2 regions of the Paenibacillus sp. FSL L8-0708 genome follow, and region 2 is predicted to be linked to the other one. Evidence: riboswitches for the same ligand, from Rfam matches in the RefSeq annotation. Region 2 holds a riboswitch; the other holds the start of a gene.

Region 1 (7,539 bases), 2.8 Mb from region 2:
ATTCAAACTAAAAGCTAAAGAGGAACAATAAGGGCAAAAATGCCCCTGAGTCACTGGAATTCCGCCCGAAGAGGCAAAAGAAAGGCAAAAATGCCCTAGATCGGGCGCAATACAGCCCTAAGGGGCAAAAGAAAGGCAAAAATGCCCTAGATCGGGTGCAATTCAACCCGAAGTGGCAAAAGAAAGGCAAAAATGCCCTAGAATCGGTGCAATACAGCCCGACGAAGCAAATCAACGGTATAAATCCCGCAGAATGAGCCAAATCCGGCCCGACGAAGCAAATCAACGGTATAAATCCCGTAGACTGAGCCGAATCCGGCCCGACGAAGCAAATTAACGGTATAAATCCCGCAGAATGAGCCGAGTCCGGCCTGAAGCAGCAAATCAGCGGTATAAATCCCGCAGAATGTCCCAAACCCGCCCGGTTACTATCCATTACCAACAGGGAGTCGGTTTTCGCCACACATTTAATGTGATCCCTACTATGATGAGTGAAATTTGTTTAATTGAGCAGATACATCCGCGTTAATTGAAAATAGGGTAGGAGTTTATCGCTGCAAAATAAAAAACTGACACCGCTATACCAGCGATATCAGTTTACAGTGCTTAGCGATTAAGCTAGCGGCTGCCTATTTTTAGCTTGTTCCTCTCGCATCCACTGTGACAACTGGCGTTTGAGCTTAAGGAACTCGGGAGAGTCCGTAATCTCATCACGGCGTGGCCGCGGAAACGGCACATCGACTGTATGCAGAATGGAGCCGGGGCGGCCGGAAAATACATAGATACGATTAGAGAGCAGCAACGCTTCTTCGATGTTGTGAGTAATGAACAGCACAGAGCGGCGATTCTCTTCCCACAGCTCAAGCAGCCAGCGCTGCATTTCACTGCGAGTTAGTGCATCCAGTGCGCTGAAAGGTTCATCCAGCAACATTAGCTCCTGCGGAGCGAGCAATGCTCTGAGAAAAGCTGCACGCTGCTGCATCCCGCCAGACAACATATGCGGATAAGCATGTTCGAACCCGCTTAACCCAACCTTGGCAAGCCACTGGCGCGCTTCCTCGCGGGCTCCATCCCGCAGTGCGCCCTTGATCTCCCCAGCAAGCAGCACATTATCCTCAATTGTACGCCAAGGAAAAAGCGCAGGCTGCTGCGGCATATAACTAATTTCACCGCGTTGACCTGTAACGGCCTTACCGTTCATGAGGATCGTGCCTGCATCGGGTTTCACAAGGCCGCCAATCATATGGAATAAGGTGCTTTTTCCGCAGCCGGAAGGACCAACGATCGAAACGAACTCTTGTTGCTCTACCTTGAGAGAGACATTATTCAGAACTTTCGTCTCACGGCGACGATGGGAAAAAGATTTGGAGATGCCGCTCACTTCAAGGGCGGGTGCCACGGTATGAGCTTCAGGAGAGCTTATGACTTGTGTTGTTCTGTGTTGCATTTGCGTCGCTTGAGACATACAGGCATCTTCCTTTCTATGAGTTACGGCGCGGCTTCCAGCGAACCAGCCATTTTTCCAGCAATGCAATAATAGCAAAGAGTACAAGACTTAAAAGTACAATAATAACAATAGCGACAAACATCCGATCCGTACGATATGCGGATTTCTGCAGGAGCATATAATAACCAATACCTTTATCCGCGCCAATCCATTCAGCGACCACGGCGCCCATAACCGCATAAGTAGCAGATATTTTTACGCCGGAAAATAGTGCCGGGATAGAAGAGGGCAGCTCCAGCTTGGTGAAGATTTGCCACTTGCTTGCGCCAGCCATTTTCATATAATTCATCATGACCTGATCACTTTGGGCCAGACCGCCCATCGCAGCGACAGCTACCGGGAAGAAACATACTAGTGTAATCAGCACGATTTTGGGCAAAAGACCAAAGCCGAACCAGATAATGAGCAGGGGTCCGAGCGCGATGGAGGGAACATTTTGACTCAGAATAATAAGTGGATAAAAAGCCCGTCTAGCCCAAGGCAAAAGATGCAAAAGCAAAGCAACGATCAGGCCTACCCCCGTACCAATGGGAAAACCAATTAAAGTGAGCCGCAGCGTAGCCATCGTATGAGCCCAAAGACCAGAAGCGTTACTGGTGGATTCACGGGCAATATCAGCAGGACTCGGCAGAATCCAGGATTCAATATGAAATACAGATACAGATAGCTGCCATACGGTTAAAAAGAAGACGACCGCCACAAGGGGCGGCCATATTAGCTTCCAGGTCGATCTCACGGCCGATATTTCTCCGTCAATTTATCCATGCTGATTCCGTTAGGATTATGAGCGATTTTGATCTGCGAAATTACGCTTGGACTGCCTGCTTCGATCAACGCCTCCTGCATCTGACGCACAACCTCCAGCAGCTCGCTAAGCTCACCTTCCATTGTGGTTTCCAGTGGATTCACTTGATGTTTAACACCGGATTTCTGAATGACCTCAATCGCTTTATCTACGTATGGGATGGAATCCTCATTGTTCGGAGTTTTTGGAATTACTTGAATGCTTAGTAGGGTGTTAGCCACAATAATCAATCCTCTCATTTTATAAGGTAAGTTCAAAAAGCCAACTTTGATAACGAAGTAATTCAGGAAGCAAACTCGACATCGAATCTTGAACGAACTTGGGAAGTCCGGTACTCACGTAGTAAACTACTACGCTCCGTTCCTCCTTCCTCAAGTAACGTCCAACCTTCTTGGTTCTGAAAGCCGACTTTTTGAACTCTTAAATTATAAGGTAAGTTCAAAAAGCCAACTTTGATAACGAAGTAATTCAGGAAGCAAACTCGACATCGAATCTTGAACGAACTTGGGAAGTCCGGTACTCACGTAGTAAACTACTACGCTCCGTTCCTCCTTCCTCAAGTAACGTCCAACCTTCTTGGTTCTGAAGTCCGCTCTCTACTCCGCCGGTAAAAAATCATTACTGAATGCACTAGCAGCATCCAGCGGTTTATCCAGCAACTTCAGATCGTACATCCAGTCGCCGTAATTCTGCCAGACCTCGGTTTTTTGCTCGCCCCAGCGGGCAGCATCGTCCTTGTATTTTGGGCTAAGCCATTTTTGGCTAGCTAGGACAAGGTCGGCGTCCAGGTCAGGAACGGCCTTCGATAACATACCGGCAGCCTCTTCCGGATGATCAATGGCATATTGATAACCTTTTGATGTGGCTTTCATGAAGGCCTTCACCAGATCAGGATGATCTGCAATTTGCTTCTCACTCGTCGTCAGCACAGGCGTGTAATAATCGAGCTGCGGCGCATAATCCTTTAAGTACAGCATATCCAATGGCTCGCCACGCAACTCAGCCTCAACACCAGTCCAAGCGTAGAAAATCCAGGCGAAATCAATGTCACGTTTGACGGCGGTAAAATAATCAGCTTCACCGATACTGATCAGCTTCACCTTTTTTACATCGCCACCTTCAGGATCCATGATGGCTTTCATGGCTGCTTCTTCGGCCGGTGAGCCCCAGCCTCCGTAGGTTTTACCTTCGAAATCCTTTGGTGATTTAATATTGCGATCTACTGGAGCGGCGAATCCCGACGTATTATGCTGAATAATAGCTGCTATCGAGACAAGGGGCACGCCTTGTAGACGGGCTAGCGTTAATCCTTCTTGGGCGCTGATGCCAAAAGCGGCTTCGCCAGAGGTAACCATAGTATCAGAACCCGCTGCGCCTGGCTGAACGATTTCGACATCCAGACCTTCTTCAGCGTAGTAACCAAGATCCTTAGCTACGTATAGACCGGTATGATTCGTGTTCGGTGTCCAGTCGAGTGCGACTTTAACTTTGGTGAGCTCTTTTGGAGCATCCGTCCCAGCCGCAGCAGTTGGATCAGTAGCATTTGCTTTGTTTCCGGCTGTATTCCCATTGTTGCTGCCGCATCCGGCAATGGCAAGAATGAGTACACAGGTGAGGCACAACGTAAGTGCTTTTTTGAGGTGCATGTCTTCTTCTCTCCTTTAAGGTTACAAGAATCCCGTCTTCACAACATGAACCCGTAAAGTGTAGTATGTACGTTTTTCTACATCTTTTAGTGATCTTACAAAAAAAGCGCCCCGAGTGATCGGGACGCTGGCTTGGCGCAAGGTTAGTTAAGGTCACAGGGACCAGAACCAATTGGCGATTCCTACGCTGGCATTATCCAGATCAGGTATAAGGGTCAGTATCTTGTGGGATACAATCTCAGCCGGCCAATTCCAGCACCCCTGGTTCTATGAAGTTAACGGGTATTTCTATGTGCAATATAAGTAAGCATAAGTTTTGTACCCATACTTTATATCTTATATTTCTCGCATACGGTGTATTATAGACGGCTGTACTCGGAATGTCTAGTAGTGCACTCCTGAATTTTTCCAATCCAGTAGTTTCTTTTTTGCTAGTCTAGATCTTTATATTTCTTGCGGTGACGCCGTTTAAGCTCACTAACCAGCGCCCCTAGCGTGAGGACAACGCTGATCAGAATCCCGCTCATGATCACGAAGAGGGCAAGAAATTCAAAGGGAGAATAACCAATCATTTTACTCCATTGAATCTTTCCATCCAAATCGTCAATGACCTGATTCATGCCGTAAATCCCGCTTACTACCGTAAATACAGTGAGAATCATCAGCAGATTATCCCGTCGCTTGGACTGAAACTTATCCTGATACTGAAACAGGTCATTTAAGGTTTCTTTCACTTCCTCGAACAAAGCATCGTTTCCGTATACTTTACGCAGCTGAAGAAATATCTCCCGGCCCTGCGACTGGGAAATCAACTCCAAGAAGTAGAACTTAGCCGAGAACTTATTGATGGAGTAGATTAGATTGTCTATTTCCTCATAATCATGATTAATCCGAAGTCGGGAGTGCATATTGGCGAGCTTTAGCAGAACGATTTTGTGGAAAATATTGAGTAAAAATCCGTAATAATATTGCCCGTACATCTGGTTGGCTAGACTAACAGCAATCTCCTGTTCAGCGCGGGTCATGCAGCAAAAAGTCTGCTCATTCATCATATAATACGTGTCTGGACCCCAGCGATTATAGGAATGCTCATGACAATAGTTCGCAATATACGCTGGATCGCTGGCACTGGCATAGGGCTTTCCGTTGAGATCAATTCCATCAAGCTGTGAGGCACGATAGCGCAGATTTACACTAATCTCATCAGAGCTTTCTTCATTCTGAAAGCCATAAAAAGCTTGCACCTGCATTCTTTCATCTACGAAAAAAGGAAGGGTCTCGAAATAAGCCCCATTGATATCCGATTGATCCAGATATGGCTCCAGTCCATCCACCAAATTTCGGAAGACAAAATCCTCTACCATCTCATAGGTCTGTTCCCCGCAATGAATATAAGTGTAATCATCCTGTATGAAGGTATTCTCTAGCGCACGGAAACGATCCGCGAATTCTAGGGCAATACTAAAGGGAATTGAATCCCCCTCCAGCTGGACACGTATCGTCACGAATCCAAGCTGAAAAGGACATATGAATATATCCGTCGAGAGAATTTTGAAAAATATAGATTGCTGCGGAATCTCCAGAATGCAGTCGAGATTATTTACTCTGGAAAAACGGCGAAACGAGTCGGCATCCTTCCTGCGTGGAAAAAGGACATGTGCAGCAAACGGTAAATAGGTGCGCTCCATTCGTTCATGGGAAACACAGTAGCCATCTCCGTAATAGGCAGCTTCAAGCTCTTTATTATCCAGAAAAAAACGTGTGAAGCCGTCGTCCTGTAATTGCTGGATAAGCTGCTTAGAATCGCCCTTTTTTATAGAAAAGGGAAATATAAACTGCATGAGCGCAGTATGTAACAAAGGCTCAGTTGAAGACTCATTCATTCATCGTCCATCCTTGTGCTCAGAATATGCTTATAGATCACATTACCCTAAAAGGATAACGTTGATACTGTTCTAAATACGGGAACTCTTTCCTTTCACCGCTTGCATGGACTGGAACCTCCATGCGGCAATGCTTAGCAGAAACAAGAAGGCGGCAAAAGCGGCGAGTAATCCGGCTGTTTGTGCCACTTCTAAATGGTCCATAGACCAGCCCATAAACAGAGGTAGCAAAGCACCGCCAACACCTCCGGAAGCAATCATAATGCTGGGTGTTGACTCTTCGGTGCCAGGCAGCATTTTGCTGGAGAAGACTAAAGCAATGGAGAAAATACCGGACATAAACAGCCCCAGCAGCAGAATTACAATGAAAGCAGCCATTCGATTGTCAGTGAACGGAAAGAGTGTCAGCAGTAACAAGGTTAGTAAACAGCTGCTGAGAATGTACACGCGATAAGATATTTTTTCGGCAATTACACCCGCAAACAATCTTCCTGTAGACATCGCCAGCCAAAAGAAAGTGACTGTCAGTGCTGCGGCAGACTCCGTCATCCCTAGCTTGGCAATAAAGATAGCCGGCATAAAGTTGACTAAACTCATCTCTGTGCCTACATAAAGAAAAAAGAAAACGATGAAGATCCCTAACAGAATCCATTGCTTACCTTTATACGGAAATTTTTTGTTAGAACGTGAGCTTGAGGATTGCGAATTGTCTGCTCCTTGGACAGAGGCACGTTCATCCAGCATTCGTTGTAGATTACCGAAGTGCCCTCTTGTCCAGAGGATAAGAGAAATTAAGGAGAAGGCAGCGACGATTAGAAAGGCCAATCTCCACGCTCCGGCAGCAATGAGTGGACTGGCGATAAGCGGCATTACGAGTGCGCCTATCCCGAATAGCACTTCAAGCCGGCTCATTGCAATAGCAGTTCCTTCGGTTACAGCACCAATAATAATGGTGCCGATAACCGCTTCGATCATCCCGAAACCAAAACCTGCGGCAACAGCGATAACATACATCCAGCCCCAAGGCGGTAGAAAGGCGTAGGCAATTTCTGCAACTAGTAGAAGACTGGTGGCAATGAGGATGCCTCCACGTTTACCGAAGCGGCGATTAAGCAGGGGAGAGACCAACACACCTGCTAAAAAACCAGCGAATTGACTAAAGATTAATTCACCGCCAGCACTATAATTTTGGTCATAATGTTGCAGTAGAACGGGCAGAATAGATCCCAGCACAACATGTGCCAGACCGATAACGAAGTAGGAAAGACAGCCGATCCAAATCAGTTTTTTCACGAAGTAAGCTCCTTATCTTGAAGTAGTTTATGAGGTAAGGTCGGATTCAATGTGAACCTGAAGGGTACATTATAATAAGCACCATTGTTATGATAAATCCAAACGGTGAGCTTGGATATATAAACTTTTATTTACATGCTTGAAGGGAGAGATTTACGTAATGGATAACAAACAACTGGAGCAACTCATTATTAAAGCATTGGATGACAACAAGTTCGGTTCCTTTGGTACGATCGAAGAAGGAAATAAGCCGAAAGTACGTTATATGGCCATTTTCCATGAGGGTTTGAAGATTTATTTGGCTACAAATCGCAAAACTCATAAAGTGGAGGAGTTATCCGATAATCCGAATGCTTTTGTACTGCTTGGCTATGAGGCAGGCGGAAGCAAAGATGTGTTGGAGAT
Region 2 (7,539 bases):
CTGCTGATTTATAGCTTCCAGAGTCACTGGATAAACCCCTTGGACACCCAGCGTATTCTGCGCTGTCACAGCTGTGAGGACGGACATGCCATAGACAGAAAGCTCTTGAAAGGTTTTTAGATCGGCCTGAATGCCAGCACCACCGCCGCTATCGGAGCCGGCAATGGTTAGAGCTTTGGATATAATCATCGAATTCACTCCTTTTGAGGGTCATTAACTGAGCTGTTTGATACTAGATCTTTCTAGGAAGACTTCTGGCGTGACCCATGTCAGTTGATTTAGAAACTCAACCTGAAAGCTTCCCGGTCCTCGACCAGTTGTTAGTTCAGCGGCGATTTCAGCGGCTACTCCATAGAAGGAGAGGGCTTCCACTGCGGCCTCCAACGAGGCACCTCCACTTACCGCGAGAAATGCACCCACAACAGCACTGAGCAAGCAGCCAGTTCCTGTAACCTTCGTGAGAATAGGGTGACCGTTGCTGGCAATATAAGTGTTTTTTCCATTCGTGATCACATCGTCTTTTCCAGTTATGATGACCACACAGCTTAACTTCCTCGCAGCAGCTTCAGCCAAAAGGACTACATCGCCTTCACCTTCGCCAGCATCCACCCCTTTAATGGACCAACTCTCCCCAATCACATTAGCGACTTCAGCCACATTCCCCCGCAGTGCGGTGATTTGCATCTCATTCACTAGTTTTTGAGTGACAGCGGTCCGATAAGAAGTTGCGCCTGCACCTACCGGGTCAAGCACTAGGGGAACCCCGTGTTTATTAGCGGATTTACCAGCGAGCAACATAGATTGAATGGCGTAGTCATTGAGTGTGCCTATATTTAGAACTACAGCAGACGACATAGCGGCGATGTCGATCACTTCTTCGTGGGCATCCGCCATAAAGGGAGAGGCACCCAGTGCCAACAGACCGTTGGCTGAGAAATTGGCTACTACAATATTAGTGATGTTGTGGATCAACGGGTTGGATTCCCGTACTTTGGCTAAGTAACTCATCATAATTCCTCCTCAAGCTTGTATAAATAACCAACTAAACGTTACAGATTGATAAAAGCTTCCTGTGCTTTAATATCTTCTGTTAGAAGATCGTTGGTGGATAACCACTGCTGAACCTTTTCCCAAGATGTCGGGTCTTGATAACCAAAAGTTTGATCGCCTGCATTCATCAGCGGCAGTAGAATTTCAAGACTTTTTTTCTCAATCTCCTTGTCGAGCGGTGAAGTTGCATCTTCATGTGCAATCAGTAAATCCAGGGCTTGTTCAGGATTCTGCTCCACAAATTCCTGTCCTTTTGTTATGGCATTTAGAAATTTTTTAAAGTAGGCTTCAGAATTTTGCAATCCTTGTTCGCTGGCCACCAGCACAAGCTCATAATAGTCAGGGACTCCGTAATCCGTTGGATTAAGCGAGGTGACCGGATGTCCCTCTTTTTCAAGGATCAGTTGTTCATGGTTGATGAACCCGCCCATTATTGCGTCCACTTGTCCTGTAGAGATCGCAGGGATAAGGTCAAAACCTACATCAATCAGCTTGGCGGATGAAGGATTGCCTCCATCACTCTGGATCATTGTCCGAATCATCGCTTCATAGAGCGGAATAGAGGAATAGCCGATTTGTTTTCCTGCGAGCTCTTTGGGACTATGAATACTGCCTGCCTGAGGAACCATCAGATGATTCAGTGGATGCCGCACGATAGCTGCAATCGAACGTACAGGGATTTTCTCGCCGCGTGCCATAAGTACCTGAGGCTGATAGCTGAGCGCTAGATCAATTTGATTTGCTGCTACAAGCTTTAGGGCGTCATTGCTGTCCGCAGGCATTTTGATCTCGACATCCAAACCTTCCTCTTGGAAAAAACCTTGCTGTTGCGCAGCGTATAGAAAGGAATGAACGGCATTGGGATACCAATCAAGCATAATCGTCAGCTTGTGTGACTGTTTATTTTCGGAATTGGAGGAACCGGTTTGGGAGTTGTTATTTAGCTTGTCTGCCTTCCCGCAGCTGCTTAAGAGCAAAAGTGTGCATACTAGAAATACAGAAATAAGTCCTCGTTGTGGTGATTTTAAATGATTCATTGGTTAGATCCTCTTTTCTTTAAAAATAATTGTTCGAGTAAAGCTATCGCCAGAAAAAGCACAACACCAAGCGCGGACAGCAGAAATACAGCCGCGAACATTTCATCGCTCTGCATATTTCCGGCCATTCTGCGGCTGAAGTAACCGAGTCCTTTACTGCCGCCGAGCCATTCCCCGATAGTAGCTCCGATGACGCAGTATACAATGGACAGCTTTAAGCCAGAGAAAAAAGCAGGCAATGCCAGTGGAATTTGGGTTTTGACAAGCAGCTGCCAGCGGTTTGCACCAAATGTTAATAATAAGTCCTTGTAAGTCTGGCCACTTGTACGAAGTCCATCATATGTACTCACTACGACTGGAAAAAAAGCCGTCAAAAACACCACAGCCACTTTGCTCCACAGCGAATATCCGAACCACATAATAAAAATGGGGGATAGCGCAATTAATGGGACCGTCTGGCTAATGATAAGGAAGGGATAGATGGCCTTTTCTACGGGGCGAAACAGGAACATTCCAATGCCCAGCAATACACCACAAACCACAGAAAGGACAAAACCTACCAGTATCTCCTGCAACGTCGCTAATAAATGCTGTCCAAATAATAATTGCCTGTGCTCGATCAATGCGATGCCAATAGATGAAGGTGCAGGGAGAATAAAGGCTGGAATCAAGTGAAGGCGAACAGCTGACTCCCAGATTACAAGAATGAGCAGTACCAGAAGAAGGAAGGGAGCATAGTTGTCTAGATGTTTTTTAAAAGGTATAGGTTGCATGCAATCTTCGCTCCAACTCTGCCCGTAGTGCTATAAACCGGGGTTCATAGTTCATCTTATAATGTCTTGGTTTTGGTAGATCGACAACGATCTCCTGTAATTCGCTGTGCGCACCGCCAGATAATAAATAAATCCGGTCACTGAGCAATAGGGCTTCTTCCAGATCATGAGTGATGAGCATAATCGTCTGATTCAGTTCACCCCATAACTCCAACAGCCAACGGTGTATCTCACGTTTGGTCATGGCATCGAGAGCGCCAAAGGGCTCATCCAGCAGCATAAGACCACTTCCGCCTCCAGCCACTAAGGTGCGCAGAAATGCTACTCGCTGTTTCATACCTCCCGAAAGTTCATGGGGATAAGCCTTCTCTACATCTGTTAAGCCGAAGCGGGCCAACATTTCCCGAATCTGAGTGATCGTTTTCTGTTTACTAAATCTGGGCTTGATCTCCCAGGGCAAAAGGCAGTTGTCGAGCACTGTTCTCCAAGGCAGCAATAAATCCTGCTGAGGCATATAAGCGATCTGACCTAAACGACTAGCGGTTGAGGGGAGCGTAGGGAGTTTTATTTTTCCATGAGTAGGTTCGAGTAAACCGGCAACCGTTTTGAAAAATGTGCTTTTCCCGCATCCGCTAGCACCTACTACGGAGACGAATTCCCCTTGCCTGATATCCATGGATAGATTTGCGAATACAGGGGGTTGTTCAGTTTCCGGAAAAGAGTAGGTTAGGCCTTGCATAGATAAAATGGTCGTGATGATCTAACCTCCTAATATTTTTGTGGAGCGTCTAAACAAATAAAGACCCATCCATTTCCAGAGGAAATGAATGGGTCAAAAAGTTCATTCTGCATAATAACACTTAACATGCTTGATGAAAATTCTGCTCCACTTCCCTCCGCTGGTATGATCCAGATCAGGTTCCAAGGGTCCGGAGCTTGAAGCTCCGTCTCAGTCGGCCGACTCCCCTAGTGAAATAACAGGTCCATATTAATTTGTTTATAAATATACCATATCTTTCTGAGAAGTAAAGAGAGAAAGAAGTGAAGGATTAATCCAAGATTGGGTAAGATATAAGTAGAAATCTAGTTAATATTACAATTCCGATGTATATTATCGGAAAAAAGCATTGACGATCATGTGATGGCAGTGTACTATTCAATTTACCGGAAAAAAACCGGATAGAGAGAGGGGATTTAATAATGAAAAAATGGAGTCTAACTATTATATTGGCGTTAACCGTGGTTCTTGTAGCGGCTTGCGGCAATAATTCGAATACCAATACGGCTGCTGAACCAACAGCTGGAACGAATGGTGGAGCAGCATCTTCAGCGCAAAACAGTTTGGAGGCTGTGAAGGCCAGCGGCAAATTGCGGATAGGTACAGAAGGGACTTATGCACCTTTTACTTATCATGACACTGCGGGGAAATTGACGGGTTTTGACGTGGAAATTGCCGAAGAAGTAGCCAAACGTTTAGGTGTTGAAGCTGAATTTTTTGAAACTCAGTGGGATGGTATTTTTGCTGGGATGGATGCGAAACGGTTTGATGTCATTTTTAATGAAGTTTCCATTAACGAAGATCGCAAAGTGAAATATGATTTCTCTGAACCCTATATTGTATCCAAGGCAGTATTGATCGTGAGCGAAAACAATGAGGATATTAAGACCTTTGCTGATCTAAAAGGTAAAAAAGCCGGACAATCCCTGACCAGTAACTTATCCGACATCGCTCGTGAGAACGGTGCTGAAATCGTAGCTACGGACGGTTTCAATCAAGCGATGGATCTGCTGACTTCGGGACGTATTGATGCAACTGTGAATGATGGCTTGTCTTATCTGGATCTGAAAAAACAAAAACCAGATGCAAAAATTAAAGTGGTTGATGAGATTCCTGAAGGCTCACAAAGTGCTGCGGTATTCCTGAAAGGCAATGATGAGCTGGTGAATGCGGTCAGTGATGCGATTAAAGAGATGAAAAGTGATGGAACGTACTTGAAAATTTCCGAGAAATACTTTGGAGCTGACGTTTCAAAATAATACAAGGCTAGCAAGGCTAATTAAGCCTAGAAGCTAAAAAGGATGTCTGAATAATGGATGACCGCAAAATACAAATTTTCTTAGATACACTGCTACCCCTGCTTAAAGCCGGGGTGGCTTTTACCATTCCGTTGGCGCTACTTTCCTTTGTGCTTGGATTGATTTTGGCGATCCTAACCGCGTTGGCACGTCTTTCACCGTGGGTAATTCCGAAGCTAATCGCCCGTTTTTATGTATGGGTCATTCGGGGAACCCCGTTGTTAGTGCAGCTATTTATTATATTTTATGGTTTGCCGGCTGTTGGTATTGTACTCGACCCTTTCATTGCCGCCACCATTGGATTTACCCTTAGCGTAGGGGCTTATTCATCGGAAATCGTACGCGCTGCTATCCTGTCGATACATAAAGGCCAGTGGGAAGCTGCCTTCTCAGTCGGGATGACTCGCGGGCAGGCTCTGCGCCGCGTAATTCTGCCACAAGCTGCACGCGTTTCTGTACCGCCGTTATCCAATTCTTTTATTAGCTTGGTCAAAGATACATCGCTTGCAGCGATCATCACCTATACGGAGATGTTTAGAACTGCTCAGCAGGTAGCCTCTACCACTTATGAGCCTCTGCTGGTATACTCCGAAGCAGGATTGTTTTATTTAGTGTTCTGTTCTGTGCTGTCGGCGCTGCAAAATTACTTGGAGAAACGACTCGATCGTTACTCTGCGACCTAAAGGAGAGATACTTGTGATTGAAATCATTAATTTGCATAAATCCTTCGGCGCACTCCAAGTGTTAAAGGGTATTGATCTGAAAATGGAGCATGGAAAGGTACTTGTCATTATTGGGCCATCCGGCTCCGGAAAGACTACACTGCTGCGCTGTTTTAATCTGTTGGAAATCCCGGATCAAGGCAGCCTGTCACTCGGGGATATCACCATCAATTTTACAGATCATAAGAAAATTTCTCAGAATTCCGTATTGGCTCTTCGACAGAAAACAGGGATGGTCTTTCAATCGTATAATTTATTTCCGCATATGACTGCGCTAGGCAATGTGATGGAGGGACAAGTAACTGTCTTGAAACGAACCAAGGAAGAAGCGCGTAAGCGGGGCCTTCAACTGCTGGCTAAGGTGGGTTTGGCTGATAAAGCTGATAACTATCCACATCAGCTGTCAGGTGGACAGCAGCAGAGAGTGGCCATCGCCCGGGCTATGGCAGTAGATCCAGAAGTGCTGTTGTTTGATGAGCCCACTTCGGCGCTCGACCCCGAGCTGGTAGGGGAAGTGCTTAAGGTCATCAAACAATTAGCAGCAGAAGGTATGACTATGGTGATTGTGACCCACGAGATGAAATTTGCCGCCGATGTAGCGGACCGGATCATTTTGATGGATGGCGGTCATATCTTAGAGCAAGGAACGCCGCAAGAAGTGCTGGAGCATCCGAAGAATCCCCGGGCTCTGCAATTTCTGAATAGACTGAATGGTGAAGAAGAGTAGAAAGACAATATACACGAAAAAGCAGCTCGGGAATCATCCGGAGCTGCTTTTTCGTGTGTGGATTATTCAAATGAGAAGAGTAACTGAAATTTGGCTTATCCTCCAGTTTTCAGGAACTCCAAAGCGTTGTAAAGCATAATCGCTGCTTCGGCACGGGTGAGTTCGCTTTTTGGATTAAACTTTCCGTTAGCGTCTAGAGTATTGATCTTGTATTTCAGGGAGCGCTGAATACTGCCTTGATACGCAGGGGTCAGTGACGCTTCATCAGCGATATCTACTGGAACGATATTGATCATCGGCAGATTACCTACGCCTTCGATCGCTTGCACTAGATAGTTAGTGAATTGCTCTTTGGTCATAATTAGGCTAGGATCAATGTCTTTTGGTAGCTTAACTTGATTGTAATAAGCATTGATAAAGGCTTCAGCGTACCAGGCTTTGTCTTTTACTTTTGTGAACAAGCCGCTGGCAACAGGAGCTTTGTTAAAGTCAATGGCTGCGAGGCTGAGCTGGAGACCGCCGGAGATAAACTGAATCCCTTGGGCTGTAGTTACCTTAGAGCCAGGGAGAAATTGAGATTCGCTGACACCTTTAATTAACCCTTGATTTTTTAAAGAAATGATTTTTTCTTTGCCGTTTATGTTATCAATATCCTTAAAGGTGTTCCCAGCTGCAAACATCTGACCACCCAAAGAAAAGGAGAAAATGGCTACGGTTGTGATTACTGCTAGTGTGCTTTTTTTCATGTTCATGTCTTTTCACCTCGTTGTATGGATAGGCTCCTTAGCCTTTGTCACTCCTTTAACGTTGTAAATTATGGAAAGGTTGCGGTCTAATCTGTATTATTTCACGAAAAAGTAGATTTTAATAGAAATATAGGCCAGATTGGGGTGTAGTACTTTGGATAAGTGGCATGAAATGATATAATGATGTCAGGCTCTTTTCATTCGTGGTTAATTTTGTTATGATTATATCGTAACGATTACTATTTATGGTTTGTCTTAACTGCATAAATAGGAGCGTCTCAGAGGGTACGGATGTTAAATCGTTCCGGGAAGGTAGGAGACCAAATGGATCAAATATCAAATATCAGTCAATTGTTTGCGGCGCAAAAATATAAATTAACGCCTCAGCGTGAAGCTATAGTGAACGTT

Evidence for each region. Region 2 has a riboswitch for thiamine pyrophosphate ahead of NYE58_RS15410 (ABC transporter ATP-binding protein). Riboswitches for the same ligand answer to the same signal wherever they lie in the genome.
Region 1: it holds a riboswitch for thiamine pyrophosphate, as region 2 does, so the genes downstream of both, NYE58_RS02195 (ABC transporter substrate-binding protein) here and NYE58_RS15410 (ABC transporter ATP-binding protein) in region 2, are expected to answer to the same signal.

Annotation. Positions count from the first base shown of each region.
Region 1 is NZ_JBBPBC010000001.1:487,412-494,950, forward strand. It holds gene NYE58_RS02175 (hypothetical protein) at 198-383, opposite strand; gene NYE58_RS02180 (ABC transporter ATP-binding protein) at 614-1,447, opposite strand; gene NYE58_RS02185 (ABC transporter permease) at 1,482-2,243, opposite strand; gene NYE58_RS02190 (thiamine-binding protein) at 2,240-2,533, opposite strand; gene NYE58_RS02195 (ABC transporter substrate-binding protein) at 2,909-3,958, opposite strand; TPP riboswitch at 4,121-4,231, opposite strand; gene NYE58_RS02200 (hypothetical protein) at 4,390-5,841, opposite strand; gene NYE58_RS02205 (MFS transporter) at 5,914-7,134, opposite strand; gene NYE58_RS02210 (pyridoxamine 5'-phosphate oxidase family protein) at 7,295-7,539, shown strand, end outside.
Region 2 is NZ_JBBPBC010000001.1:3,268,010-3,275,548, forward strand. It holds gene thiD (bifunctional hydroxymethylpyrimidine kinase/phosphomethylpyrimidine kinase) at 1-189, opposite strand, end outside; gene thiM (hydroxyethylthiazole kinase) at 214-1,008, opposite strand; gene NYE58_RS15400 (ABC transporter substrate-binding protein) at 1,050-2,087, opposite strand; gene NYE58_RS15405 (ABC transporter permease) at 2,084-2,860, opposite strand; gene NYE58_RS15410 (ABC transporter ATP-binding protein) at 2,841-3,599, opposite strand; TPP riboswitch at 3,735-3,838, opposite strand; gene NYE58_RS15415 (amino acid ABC transporter substrate-binding protein) at 4,061-4,897, shown strand; gene NYE58_RS15420 (amino acid ABC transporter permease) at 4,951-5,619, shown strand; gene NYE58_RS15425 (amino acid ABC transporter ATP-binding protein) at 5,633-6,385, shown strand; gene NYE58_RS15430 (S-layer homology domain-containing protein) at 6,481-7,137, opposite strand; gene NYE58_RS15435 (Fur family transcriptional regulator) at 7,456-7,539, shown strand, end outside.